DNA from 4 places in the Bacillus sp. 01N45 genome. Region 1 is predicted to be linked to each of the others. Evidence: riboswitches for the same ligand, from Rfam matches in the RefSeq annotation. Region 1 holds a riboswitch; each other region holds the start of a gene.
What was found. Region 1 has a riboswitch for S-adenosylmethionine ahead of AC1DMU_RS08915 (YezD family protein). Riboswitches for the same ligand answer to the same signal wherever they lie in the genome.

Region 1 (3,570 bases):
TTCCTAATAAGAAACGCGTGTGAACATTGTTCCGCGCGTTTTTTGTCTATCTAAAAGCGTGCTGCAATGAATAGAAGATTGGGGTTATGAGTTTTAGAGGAAATAAGGGAGGAATTCAAATGTATTTACACGGCACGAGCCGAATCAATGGGCAAGGACACTTAGAAATTGGAGGATGCGATACGACGCAGCTAGCAAAACAATACGGAACACCACTTTATGTATACGATGAAGAGTCAATTCGAGGAAAGTGCCGCGCGTTTCATCGTGCGTTTAAAGAAAGTGGTTTCTCTTATCAAGTAGCATATGCAAGCAAGGCGTTCTTGTGCATGGAGATGTGCCGAGTGGCTCGTGAAGAGAATATGTCATTAGATGTTGTTTCTGGAGGAGAATTATATACTGCGCTGCAAGCAGGATTTCCGGCATCACGCATTCATTTTCACGGCAATAATAAAACAGAAGAAGAAATTGTGATGGCTCTTCAGGCGAATATTGGTTGTTTTGTCGTAGATAATTTCTTGGAATTAGAAATTTTGCATGATTTAGCAGTGCAACATGGGAAATTTGTGAACATATTAATTCGTGTAACGCCCGGAGTAGAGGCGCACACACATGAATATATTACAACAGGCCAAGATGATTCGAAATTTGGATTTGGCGTGTCAAATGGTCAAGCGATGCAAGTAATTGAGATTGCTTTACAAAAATCAAATTATAATGTGTTAGGAATTCATTCACATATCGGATCACAAATATTTGAAACGGCCGGCTTTGTGCGAGCGATTGAAGTTCTTCGTCAATTTTTAGAACAAGTGAGAGAGCGAACAAACTATGTAGTAAAAGTGCTAAATGTAGGCGGAGGATTCGGAATACGCTACACAGAGTCAGATACACCATTAACTCTTGAGACATATGTGCGAGCTGTAACAAGTGCTGTGAGGGAACAATTTACAGTATGTAATTATCCCCTGCCAGAAATATGGGTTGAACCAGGCCGTAGTATTGTAGGGGATGCTGGAACGACAATTTATACAGTCGGATCTGTGAAAGATATTCCTGGTATTCGGAAATATGTATCAGTGGATGGTGGGATGACTGATAATTTAAGACCTGCTTTATATAACGCTCGTTATGAAGCGATGTTAGCGAATCGAGGGAATGATGAGAATGAGGAACTTGTCTCGATTGCTGGGAAGTGCTGTGAGAGTGGAGATATGTTAATTTGGGATATCACTCTACCGAAAGTTGCTTCAGCCGATTTATTAGCAATTTCTTGTACAGGGGCATATGGATACTCGATGGCGAATAATTATAATCGGATTCGTAGACCAGCTGTCGTCTTCGCGAAAGGCGGCACATCACAAATTGTTGTAGAGCGTGAAACATATGAAAATATTATTGGGAACGATCGCATACGTATTAAAGAACTTGTGTGAATGGGAAAAAGGAGTTGTTCGGATGGGCAATTCCTTTTTTATAAAACAAAATAATTAAAATATATCGGAAAACTAGGATTGAAAAAAATCAGAATTGTGATAAAATACAAATACAAAGCTTATCAAGAGAAGCGGAGGGAACTGGCCCGAAGAAGCTCGGCAACCTGCTTATAGAAAGCAAGGTGCTAAATCCAGCAAAATGGAATCCATTTTGAAAGATAAGGTAAAATATATTACCGAACAGTCTTTTCGAAATGGGAAAGATTTTTTTTATGAATAAAAAGGGGGGCTGTTCGCGTGAGCGTACGGGAACATTTTGAGGAAGTATCTGAGAAAATTCAAGCGATGCTTGCTGATATGAAATATGGTTCAATTACAATTGTTGTGCAAGATGGGAAAGTCATTCAATTAGAGAAAAGTGAAAAGGTACGTTTAAAGTAAAAAGCGCTGACTAGAAAAACTAGAGGCGGTTTTAACCTATTATATTAGGTTAAAACCGTCTTTTTGCTTTTACAGGGGGAAAGAACATGTTGACGTATGAAACGTGGGAAGAAAATAATGTTTCATTTTCAGAAGAAGATGAAACGAAAGGCGCGCTATCTGTATTAAGTTGGGCTTATAAAGAATATAAAAGTGAAATTGTATACGCATGTAGCTTCGGAGTGGAAGGGATGGTATTGCTGCATCTTATAAACCAAGTAAATCCATCTGCTAAAGTTGTATTTTTAGATACGAATGTTCATTTTCAAGAAACGTATGAATTAATTCAAAAAGTGCGGAAACGATTTCCTTCATTAAATATTATAGAAAAACAGCCGGAACTTACGCTTGATGAACAAGCGAAGTTGCATGGTGAGAAATTATGGGAAAGTAATCCGAATCTTTGTTGTAAAATTAGAAAAATTTTACCGTTAGAAAAATCATTAGCAGCGGAAAAAGCTTGGATATCGGGCTTAAGGAGGGAACAATCAGAAACACGTAAGCATACAAAGTTTATAAATCAAGATCATCGCTTTCAATCTATTAAAGTTTGTCCACTCATTCATTGGACGTGGAAAGAAGTGTGGCGATATGTATACAAACATAGCTTACCGTATAACCCGCTGCATGATGTTGGATATCCAAGTATTGGGTGTGAGAAGTGTACGTTACCTGTAGGTGAGGGTGGCGATTCGAGAGATGGTAGGTGGTCTGGGAAAGTGAAAACAGAATGTGGTCTTCATTACCAATAAGATGAATTTGAAAATAAAGCTAAGAGAGGAAATAGAAAATGAGTACAAGAAACGAATTAATAAATCGTATAGACGAGACTTACGACGTATCACAAATCGAAAAAGAAATTGAACTAGACAACATTGCGTTAAGTGATTTAGAGCTATTAGCGACAGGGGGATATAGCCCACTTACTGGTTTTTTAGGAAAGAAAGATTATGATTCGGTCGTAGAAACGCTTCGCTTAGCAAACGGGAGCATATGGAGTATACCGATTACATTACCAGTAACAGAAGAAGTAGCAGAGAGTCTAAAAGCTGGAGAGGAAGTAAAACTTGTTAATGCTGAAAATGTATATGGTGTCATTCAAATAGAAGATATTTTTGTGCCTGACAAGGAAAAAGAAGCGTTACTTGTGTATAAAACGACGGATGAGGCTCATCCAGGAGTGAAAAAATTATATGAACGACCGAACGTTTATGTCGGGGGAGCTATTATTCTTACAAAACGCTTTGAAAATAATCCGTTTCCTTCTTATCATTTAGATCCAATTGAAACGAGAGAAGAATTTAAAAAACGTGGTTGGAAAACAGTGGTTGGATTTCAAACGAGAAATCCGGTACATCGTGCCCATGAATACATTCAAAAATCTGCCCTTGAAATTGTAGATGGTCTCTTTTTAAATCCACTCGTTGGGGAAACGAAATCGGACGATATTCCTGCTGATGTAAGGATGGAAAGCTATGAAGTATTACTTCAAAACTATTATCCGAAAGATCGTGTCTTTTTAGGTGTATTTCCTGCAGCAATGCGTTACGCAGGACCGAGGGAAGCGATATTCCATGCAATAGTCAGAAAGAATTTTGGATGCACCCACTTTATCGTAGGACGTGATCATGCAGGAGTAGGAGATTATTACGGG
Region 2 (3,570 bases), on a different contig from region 1:
TGTTAACTTTTGCAACAAGTGAAGCAAAAAATTGTGTAGGCAATGATGTTACTATCTCAGAAGGTTGAAATAATTTCATACTTTCCACCTCTTTTGAAAGTTGTTACAATTCTAGTGACAAATGATATAATCTTTCCAGTATTTTGTAAAGAAAAAATTAAGAATGGGGCTGACAAAATGAAAGTCGCATGTATTCAAATGGATATTGTCTTTGGAGATGTAGAAAAAAATATTGAGAATGCTAAAAATAAAATAAGCGAAGCGATGAAGGAAAGACCAGATGTGATTGTCTTACCAGAACTATGGACAACGGGATATGATTTAACGAGGCTTACTGAAATTGCAGATAGGGATGGATTGCAAACGAAAGAAAAGCTGAAAGAATGGTCGAAGCAATATGGTGTACATATTGTCGGTGGGTCTATAGCGAAGCAAACAGAACAAGGTGTTACAAATACAATGTATGTGGTAAACAAGGAAGGAGAACTAGTCAATGAATATAGTAAAGTGCACTTATTTCAGCTTATGGATGAACATAAATATTTAATCGCTGGAAATAGTACAGGTGAATTTAGGCTAGATGATGTAGAGTGCGCCGGCACAATTTGTTATGATATTCGTTTTCCAGAGTGGATGCGCGTTCATACTGCGAAAGGTGCAAAAGTTTTATTTGTTGTAGCAGAATGGCCATTGGTTCGTGTAGCGCATTGGCGTTTGTTATTGCAAGCAAGAGCAGTTGAAAATCAGTGTTATGTTGTTGCATGTAATAGGGCAGGAAAGGATCCGAATAATGAGTTTGCCGGTCATTCTTTAATTGTCGATCCTTGGGGCGAAGTTGTTGTAGAAGCGAATGAAGAAGAAGCAATTTTATTGGGAGAGCTTCATTTTGAGAAAATTAAAGAAGTACGCAAAGGAATTCCAGTTTTTGCAGATCGTCGTCCAGAATTATACAAATAAAATGTTGACAAGTGATTTTTATTCTTGGTATAGTCTTCAACATAAAGTTAAAAATTCAAAAAATTATACAACTCTTATCAAGAGCAGGTGGAGGGATTTGGCCCGATGAAGCCCAGCAACCGACCGTAATACCATTGTGAAATGGGGCGTTTATTTACGCCAAAAGGCACGGTGCTAATTCCAGCAGAAAGTAAACCTTTCTGGCAGATAAGAGGGGAGAAGATAAACTTCAAACCTCTTTCTTTGTGGAAAGAGGTTTTTCTACGTCAGAAAAACCTCTGAATTAAAAAAGGGGGAGAAGACGATGGGATATTATTCATTAACTGAAACGACAGCTATACAATATGCGAAAGAACACGGTTATTTTGAAAAGAAAGCAAATGTAGTTTGTCATGAAATTGGAGATGGAAATTTAAATTACGTGTTCAAATTAGATGATGGAGAGAAGTCTATTATAATAAAACAAGCACTGCCATATGCGAAAGTAGTTGGTGAGAGCTGGCCACTGTCTATAAAAAGAGCGACGATTGAAAGTAAAGCATTACAAATTTTTGCGAAGTATGTGCCGGAATATGTGCCGGTAGTGTACAGTCATGATGAAGAGTTAGCAGTAACAGTCATAGAAGATCTATCAAGGCTAACAATTGCAAGAAAAGGATTAATAGATGGAGAGGAGTACCCGCTTTTATCCCAACATATTGGTCGCTTTCTAGCACATGTGTTGTTTTATACTTCAGATTTCGGTTTACAATCAGAAGAGAAAAGGGTACTAGAAGGTGCATTTGTAAACCCAGATCTTAGTAAAATCACGGAAGATTTAGTGTTTACAGATCCGTTTAGTCATTATGATACGAATGATTATGAACCAGAGTTACAACTAGCGGTGGATGAACTATGGAGTGACAAAAATTTAAAATTAAAAGTAGCACAGTATAAATATAAATTTTTAACGAGAAAAGAAGCGCTTATTCATGGTGATTTACATACTGGTAGTATTTTTTCATCCCCTGCTGAAACGAAAGTAATTGATCCAGAATTTGCAACATATGGTCCATGTGGATTTGATCTTGGCCAATTTATTGCAAATTTATTATTAAATGCACTATCCCGTGAAGAGGAAAAAAGAAGTGTGCTATTTTTCCATATTGAGAAAACATGGAGTTATTTTGTAGAAGCTTTTACGAAGTTATGGATTGGAGAAGGTGTAGAAGCATATACGAAAGAGAAACAATGGTTGCCAATTATTTTGCAAAATATTTTTACGGATGCCGTTGGATTTGCCGGATGTGAGCTTATCCGTAGAACAATTGGCTTAGCGCATGTAGCTGATTTAGATGGAATAGCAAATAAAGAAACGAGAATTCAAGCTAAGAAACAAGCGTTATCCTTAGGTAAAGAACTAATAAAATATGAATCTAAGAGTGCTGATATTCAACTGTTCCGAACATTATTTCAACAGACAGTTTCTGGAGGGATAAAAGCATGAGTACAATTGTTACTGTTCCGAGATCTGTCAGTTGGAAAGGTAATGCCATTGCAGTATTAAATCAAACAAAGTTGCCGCATAGTACAGAATACAAAACATTAACGACGATTGAAGAGGTATGGAAAAGTATTGTCATGCTAGAAGTACGAGGAGCACCTGCAATTGGAATTGTAGCTGCATTTGGCTTGGCACTTGCATCAAAAAAATATAATACTGTACATATGGAAGAATTTCAAAAGAAGTTTAATAGAGATTGTAATTATTTAGGAACGTCACGCCCAACAGCAGTCAATTTATTTTGGGCAATCGATCGTATGAGAGAATCAATTCGAGAAATTACTACAATAAAAGAAGCACAAAAAAAATTAGAAGAAGAAGCGCTTCTCATTCAGCAAGAAGATGAAGCAGTATGCCGGAGTATTGGAGAACATGCATTAACATGTTTTAAAGATGGTGATCACATTTTAACAATTTGTAACGCTGGAAGCATTGCAACTGCTAGATATGGTACTGCATTAGCACCGTTTTATATTGGGAAAGAAAAAGGTGTACGTTTACATGCGTATGCGTGTGAAACGAGACCGGTTTTACAAGGCGGGCGTTTAACGACCTGGGAATTAAAACAGGCAAATATTGATGTAACACTTATTACCGATAATACGGCAGCTCATGCTATTCAAACGAAAGAAATAAACGCGATTATTGTAGGAGCGGACCGAATTGTCGCAAATGGAGATACAGCAAATAAAATCGGAACAATGAATTTAGCTATATTAGCAAATTATTTCGATATTCCATTTTACGTTGCAGCTCCGTTATCTACGTTTGATATTACGAAACAAACAGGTACAGAAATTGTTATTGAAGAAAGAGATGAAACCGAAGTTACGAAAATTTTTGGAAAACAAGTGGCGCCAATTGGAACTGATGTTTATAATCCTGCATTTGACGTAACACCGAATGAATTAATTACAGGTATTATTACTGAAAAAGGCATCATACACGGAGATTATAAACGGGAAATTGCATCATTATTTGAAAGACAAGCTAATACATAATAGCTTGTTTTTTTTATGCCTAAATGTTTTCTTTTCTCTTATTTATATAATGGAAGGAGGCGGAAAAGA
Region 3 (3,570 bases), on a different contig from region 1:
TCGGATGCTAGTAATGCTTCCCAGCGAGCTTTTTCATCACCGGCTAAAGTTGTTTTCACTTTTGCTATTGTTTCATCGAACTCCTTATTAGAGTAATGATCTAAGTTGTAAGGGTTATTCGTTGTAAATAGCTCAAGGAATGTAATTGGATCTGCAAAGTCAGGGCTCCAGCCGTCAATTCCAATTTCGTAGTCACCTTTTAATAAAAGTGAAACTTGTTGTTTACGTGGTTGCGGCTTTATATTTACTGTTAAGCCATCTAAATTCTTTTCTAATTGTCCTTTTAAGAACTCACCAGTTTTCTTTTCAAGGTCACCGTCACTTATTAATAGTTCTAATGTTATTTTTTCAGACCCAAGTTCTTGTTTTGCCTTTTTCCATAATTCTTGAGCAGATTTTGTATCAACCTTTGTTAAATCGCCGTTTGCAGCACGGAAGTCTGTTCCGTCAGGTCCTTTTGCAAAGTTTTTCGGTACGAGACTAGAGGTTGGTGTGGAGCCGTCATTTAATAACGTATTTACAAAGGATTTTCGATCAATTGTTTGATCGATTGCTTGGCGTGCAGAAACGTTTTGAAGTACTTTGTTTTGTTGATTCATACGTAGAAACTGTACCCCTACGTTTGGCCGTTCTTTAAAGTTAGCATCCTTTTTATATTTATCAACGAAGTCAGATGTTAGTTTGATACGATCTAATTGTTTTGACTCGAATAAATTTACTTCTGTAGATTTTTCCTTTACGACGTTAAAATTGATTTCTTCCAGTTTGACAGTATCTTTATCCCAATAGGTAGGGTTTTTCTTAAATTTAAAGCTTTGCTCATGCTTCCAATCGCTTAGTGTAAAAGCTCCGTTGTACAAAATTGTATTGTCTTCTAACGCATACTTATCACCTTGTGCTTTAAAGAATTCCTCGTTAATTGGTAGAAATGTTGGGAATGCTGTTAAGCTTATAAAGTACGGAACAGGACGTTCTAATTCTACCTCAAACGTATGGTCATCAATTGCTTTTACACCAAGTTGATCGGCTGGAAGTTCTTTGTTGTTAATTTTTGTTGCATTTTTAATATCAAAGAATAGAAATGCATATTCAGAGGCTGTTGCTGGATCAACAGCTCTTTGCCAAGCGAAGACAAAATCTTTCGCTGTGACAGGAGTGCCGTTTGACCATTTTGAATCTCGCAGGTGGAATGTGTATTTCGTTTTATCGCCACTTACTTCATGAGATTTCGCAACGCCAGGGACAGGTTTGTTACCTTCACCAAGATTATACAAACCTTCAAATACGTTTCTCATTACTTGACCAGAATCAGTATCTGTAGCACGAGCTGTATCCATTGTTCGTATTTCCGTAGGTGAAGATAAGTTTAAAACCTGTTTACTAGGCGCCTCGTCTTTTGCATTTGCTCCGCTTGCTTCGTTTTTATAACTACCGCAACCAGTTAATAAAATACTTACTCCTACAGCTGATGCAATACCGGGTACAAACTTCTTTTTCATTTGATTTTCCTCCTAAATAATTAAGTTTGGATGATGATGAGGGAAATGAAAAATAAAAAATCCCTCTTTTCATATTGAGAAAGAGGGATTTTTACGTACAAGTTATGCACCCGTATATAAACGAAGTCCCTCATTCTATCTTTCAAGCACAATGCTTGCAGGAAGTGGCACAGTATTCAAAATGAACCTGTTGCCGAGGTTTCAAAGGGCCAGTCCCTCCACCTCTCTTGATACAATGAGTAAACGAATAAATTTTATTAATTTTTGTGTTTCTTTGATAATTCAAAATCTTACACCTTGGATGATGAAGTGTCAACCAATTGAAATATAGTTTAAATTTTCAGTTTTATTTAACGAGAAAAACCACTGCATATGGCAGTGGTTTTTCTACTAGAAGTCAAAGTTATCTGGATCTGGACCAACGCGACGATCTTCATTTAGAGCTTGAATTGCTTTCATGTCATCAGCACTTAATTCAAAATCGAATATATTTGCATTTTCAATAATGCGATGTTCTTTAATAGATTTAGGGATTGTTACAACTTCATTTTGTAAATCCCAGCGTAAAATAATTTGTGCAGTTGATTTATTATATTTTGTCGCAATGTCTTGTAATGTGGAGTTATCCAGTAGTTGTCCCTGCATTAATGGTGACCAAGCTTCAAGCTGGATGTTATGTTCTTTACAGAAAGCGTGTAATTCTTCTTGTGCTAAACGTGGGTGGTATTCCACTTGATTGACCATTGGCTTAATTTCAGCGATTTCAAACACGTCTTGTAAGTGGTGAATGTGGAAATTACTCACACCGATAGCACGAACACGGCCATCTTTATAAAGTTTTTCTAACGCTTTCCATGATTCAGTATATTTCCCTTTTACAGGCCAATGTACTAAATATAAATCTAAATATTCTAGACCTAATTTTTCTAATGTAGTTTCAAATGCTTGAAGTGTTGTTTCATATCCTTGATCGCTATTCCATACTTTTGATGTAATAAATAATTCTTCACGTGAAACACCTGCTTCACGGATCGCTTGTCCAACGCCTTCTTCGTTTTGATAGATTGCTGCAGTATCGATGCTGCGGTAACCATTTTTAATTGCTGATTTTACAGACTCAATTACTTCTGAACCATCTTCTACTTTAAAAACACCTAAACCGAACCAAGGCATTTTTACACCGTTATGTAATGTAGTATAGTCTTTTAAACTTGTTAAACTCATATTATTTCCCCCTAGCTTTTTTGTTTGTTGCTTCTACTGCTTTTTGAATCGCCTCTGAAAAATTATATTCATATAAAGCTTTGAGACCTTCAGCTGTGGAACCACCTGGCGTTGTTACTTGTTCGCGGAGGTTAGCCGGATCTTGCGTTTGTTCAAGCATAGAAGCAGATCCAGAAATCATTTGAATGACAAGGTGTTTTGCGGTTGCTTCATCGACGCCATAACTTTTTGTTGCTTCAATCAAGCTTTCAGCAAAGTAATAAAGGAAAGCTGGTGCACTTCCAGTAACTGCAGTAAGCTGATGAACTTCTTCCTCAGTGCAAAGTTGCGAAGTACCAATGCCTCTTAAAAGCAGTTGCAAGGTTTCTTGATGCATCTCGTTTACTGATTGTCCTGTTGTATATAAGGAGATTGACTTCCCAATTTCAGCAGCTGTATTTGGCATAATCCAAGCAACAGGCGTGTCCTTAGGGAGTCTAGCTTCTAAATAAGATGGACCAATGCCAGCAGCTACCGTTACGACAAGTTGATTCGATAGTAACGGAGATAGCTCCGCTAATAATTCTTCATGTGCAGAAGGCGGCATTGCTAAAACAATCGTATCAACAGATGTAACATGCTGCTTCCAATCTGTTGTGATAGACACATTATATCGTCCTTGTAATTGTTCTAGCTTTTCTACGTTGCTGCGGTTAGAAACGATAATTTTTTCGATGTATTCTTTGCTTGTTTTAAGTAATCCGGAAAATATAGCTTCTGCCATACGACCAGCACCAATAAATAGAATTCGATGTTTAGTTAGCATATCCTTTATTCCTTTCTAGTGGAGATATGTTATAAAAAACGA
Region 4 (3,570 bases), on a different contig from region 1:
ACTGCTCCCGAATCTCCTTGTATGTGCTTTCGGAAGTTTTCTCCAAGCGTTGGGATATGGGCATGGTTTTCGATAATAGGAATGTGAATTGTTGCACCTTCTTCCCAAATATCGAGAGCTTTAATAATTTCTTGATTTTGAAGGGTGACTGCATCACTATATAAATTTGTGATGACATTATTATCAGTTGTATGAACATGAAGTACGCACCCAGCATTCGTATTGTTATAAATATGTGTATGCAATATTGTTTCTGCTGAAGGGCGTAATTCAGTCTCTAATACGGGAACCCCTAGATGATCTACTAATAGAAAATCATCTGGAGTAGTTTTTGTTTTATCTTTACCACTTGCTGTAATAAGAAAAGTAAGTGGCTCATGACTAACCTTTATAGAAATATTACCACTCGTTGCTGGAAACCAATTTCGTGTTGTTAATTCTTTTTTTATCTCGCTTAAGTCATACCATTGACGAAAAAGTTGTTTCATGATTTCACCTCCAACAAATGTTTTAATTGGGTTTGAACATCGTGAAATGTTTCAAACGGTGTATAAGCAATATAATTCTCTTCACACTTTGTAATAAGGAAGTCACGAGCGAATACTTTATCTGCTTGTTTCGCAGCTTGTAAATCAGTAATTGAATCTCCAATCACAATATGGAAGTCATTCGTATCACTTAATTTACGGATTAAAGATGATTTGCATAATCCGCAATGATTTTGACAATGATGATCACAAGGATGAGGCCACTTAACTGTAATGAATTCACTTGAAAAGTCTGTTTCATTACAGTAAATTTGCTCTTTTGGAATGATTCCTTGTAAGAGTGGATAGACGAAGAAATCCATTCCACCTGATATAACGTAAAAAGAAATGTTATTTTCATTTACAAATTGTATAAATTCATAAAAACCACTACGGATTTCAGCAGTTTTTATTAAAAATTGAATCATATCATCGTGTAGACTAGTAGGTATTAATTGAAATAATTGAGAAACACCTTCTTGAATAGACAGCTCTTGTGATAAAATTTTATTCTTTACTCCTTCGGCTTCTGGTGGTGCGAATTTTTCCATAATGGACATAATGTTATCATTATTTGTAATCGTGCCATCGAAATCACAAAATACTTGAATACTCATAATTTCACCCCATGAGAGGGATTTCCCCATATTTGTAGTGCACTATGCAAATTTATGTCATCTACTTCATGGAGTGGTGTATTTTGCAAAGTAGCATTAATTGCAGTACGGAAAGCTTTACCGCCCCCTTGCGCCCCACTCGGATGTCCATGTATCCCGCCGCCAGCATTAATAACAACATCTTTACCGAAATCTCGTACAATAAAGGGAACGAAACCAGGGTGAATACCAGCAGACGGAACAGAAAAACTCTTCTTGAAAAATGCATCGTCTTCAGTTAAATGTTTTGAGATGGCAAGAGCCTCCTCTTTTTCTAGTGCAACACTTCCGTATGGAGATGGGAATAATGAAAAGTCAGCCCCAGCATAACGTAGTAGCTTTCCTAGTAATAATGGAGAGGAAACTCCATATAACTTGGATGATGAATAAGCACCACTTACAGCAGGATGTGCCATAATAGGAACTGGGATTTCATCATCTTCTGCAAGTGATTGTAGTACATCTAGTCCGTAAGCAAATACATTAAATAATAGAATATCTGCCCCAGCTTGCACTGCGCGTTTCGCATTTTCTTTTAAATCAAAAGTTCGTCCTGTTAAATTTACGGCATATAACGTTTTATGTCCGTATGTTTCATATACGGATTGTAAAACTTCTTTTCCAGATACAATGCGTTTCGTAAGTGGTGTTAATGTATTCTCAAATAATATTTCATCATCTTTTACTATATCTACACCACCAATTGCTTGATCGCGTAATTGCGTTTTTAAATACCCAATATTTCGTCCAATCATTCCTTTAAAAATACTCATTAAAAGGGGACGCTCATGCACTTGTAAAAGATTTCGAATACCATCTATCCCGAATTTTGGACCAGGGAAATATTGTTTTAACTCGTCTGAAAATGTTAAGTCGATTAATTTCACTTCACCATCAAGTGATAGCTTTCCGAATGTAGTTGTTAAAATTGCTGGTAAGTCCGGACTGAAGTTTAATAAAGGATATTCGATTTTAATAATCCCGCGTTTAACTTTTTTACGTAAATACGAATTGGTATGTTCTTGTTCAGCTAGTTCCTCAACATGAATGACGTTGCCTTTATGCTGTTTTAATTGTTCTTGCAATAAGTGTGGCAAATGAGTCCAAGAGCCAATTGTTAAACCGAGTGCAATTTGCTCGGCTTTTTTTTCTAAGTTATGTGAATCATCATGGATTAAATACGTTGCTATAATTCCGCTCATTGTTAAAACCTCCTAGTTAAATAAAAAAACCTCTCAGCTAAGGAGAGGTTTTTTTACAACCAGCTCCTTATCTGTCAGCATAATGCTGCGAGAATTAGCACCGTGTCTACAATTGTAGATCGGTTGCCGGGTTTCGTCGGGCTCGTCCCTCCACCTGCTCTTGATAAGAAGTATTTAGAAATGTTTAAATTTTTAAGATAACTGAATTTTGTCAGATATTTTTCATGTTGTCAATTACTTTTTGAAAAAATTTAATTTATCAATTCGATTAATGGCTTCTCTTAATCTATCTTCTGTATGCAAGAGACCAACACGGACATACCCTTCGCCATGTTCACCAAATCCAACACCAGGAGCAACTGCAACGTGTGCTTTTTCTAGTAAAATATTAGAAAATTGCTCAGATGTATATCCTTTCGGAACAGGAAGCCATGCAAAGAATGAGCCTGTTGGAATGTCTACATTCCAACCAATTGAGTGACAAGCTGAAACAAGAGCGTTTCTTCGAGATTCGTAACTATTTACAAGGTCTATTACGCAAGACTGTGAACTTAATAGTGCTTCGCGGGCAGCATCTTGAACTGCACCAAAAATACTAACATACATATGATCTTGTAATAAGTTAATTGTCTCAATCACACTTTCATTCCCCACAGCAAAAGCGATGCGCCATCCAGCCATATTGAAAGTTTTCGATAGAGTGTAAATTTCAATACCTGTATTTTTAGCACCGTCTGCTTGCAAGAAACTAACAGGTTTTTGACCATCGAATCCAATAGCACCGTAAGCAAAATCATGAACGACTAATATATTATGTTCATTAGCAAAATGAATGGTTTCATCAAAGAAACCTTTTGATGCAGTAGCACCGGTAGGATTATTTGGATAGTTTAAAAACATTAACTTTGCATGCTTAGCGGTAGCGGCATCAATTTTTGTATAATCTGGTAAAAAATTATTTTCTGCAATAAGCGGCATTGTTTCAAATTGTGCTTTTGCTAAAGCAACTCCTGATAAATAATCTGGATAGCCTGGATCTGGAACGAGAATAGTATCACCAGGGTTTGTAAAACAAAGTGGTAATTCTACTAATCCAGCTTTTCCACCAAACAAAATAGCAACTTCTGTTTTTGGATTTACTACTACATCATATTCGCGTTGATAGAATGTTGCCACGGCTTCTTT

Region 2: linked by a shared signal. The riboswitch ahead of mtnK (S-methyl-5-thioribose kinase) and the one ahead of AC1DMU_RS08915 (YezD family protein) in region 1 are both predicted to bind S-adenosylmethionine.
Region 3: linked by a shared signal. The riboswitch ahead of AC1DMU_RS26345 (peptide ABC transporter substrate-binding protein) and the one ahead of AC1DMU_RS08915 (YezD family protein) in region 1 are both predicted to bind S-adenosylmethionine.
Region 4: linked by a shared signal. The riboswitch ahead of mtnW (2,3-diketo-5-methylthiopentyl-1-phosphate enolase) and the one ahead of AC1DMU_RS08915 (YezD family protein) in region 1 are both predicted to bind S-adenosylmethionine.

Annotation. Positions count from the first base shown of each region.
Region 1 covers NZ_JBFTQW010000003.1:225,542-229,111, reverse strand. Annotated here, with positions in the region: gene lysA (diaminopimelate decarboxylase) at 120-1,436, shown strand; SAM riboswitch class I at 1,553-1,661, shown strand; gene AC1DMU_RS08915 (YezD family protein) at 1,734-1,877, shown strand; gene AC1DMU_RS08910 (phosphoadenylyl-sulfate reductase) at 1,964-2,668, shown strand; gene sat (sulfate adenylyltransferase) at 2,707-3,570, shown strand, end outside.
Region 2 covers NZ_JBFTQW010000001.1:335,960-339,529, reverse strand. Annotated here, with positions in the region: gene AC1DMU_RS01680 (aminotransferase class I/II-fold pyridoxal phosphate-dependent enzyme) at 1-79, opposite strand, end outside; gene AC1DMU_RS01675 (carbon-nitrogen family hydrolase) at 94-957, shown strand; SAM riboswitch class I at 1,029-1,171, shown strand; gene mtnK (S-methyl-5-thioribose kinase) at 1,262-2,443, shown strand; gene mtnA (S-methyl-5-thioribose-1-phosphate isomerase) at 2,440-3,501, shown strand; gene AC1DMU_RS01660 (YvrJ family protein) at 3,570-3,570, shown strand, end outside.
Region 3 covers NZ_JBFTQW010000016.1:38,674-42,243, forward strand. Annotated here, with positions in the region: gene AC1DMU_RS26345 (peptide ABC transporter substrate-binding protein) at 1-1,499, opposite strand, end outside; SAM riboswitch class I at 1,632-1,736, opposite strand; gene AC1DMU_RS26350 (aldo/keto reductase) at 1,890-2,723, opposite strand; gene proC (pyrroline-5-carboxylate reductase) at 2,725-3,528, opposite strand.
Region 4 covers NZ_JBFTQW010000001.1:339,679-343,248, reverse strand. Annotated here, with positions in the region: gene AC1DMU_RS01695 (methylthioribulose 1-phosphate dehydratase) at 1-488, opposite strand, end outside; gene AC1DMU_RS01690 (2-hydroxy-3-keto-5-methylthiopentenyl-1-phosphate phosphatase) at 485-1,144, opposite strand; gene mtnW (2,3-diketo-5-methylthiopentyl-1-phosphate enolase) at 1,141-2,385, opposite strand; SAM riboswitch class I at 2,450-2,555, opposite strand; gene AC1DMU_RS01680 (aminotransferase class I/II-fold pyridoxal phosphate-dependent enzyme) at 2,620-3,570, opposite strand, start outside.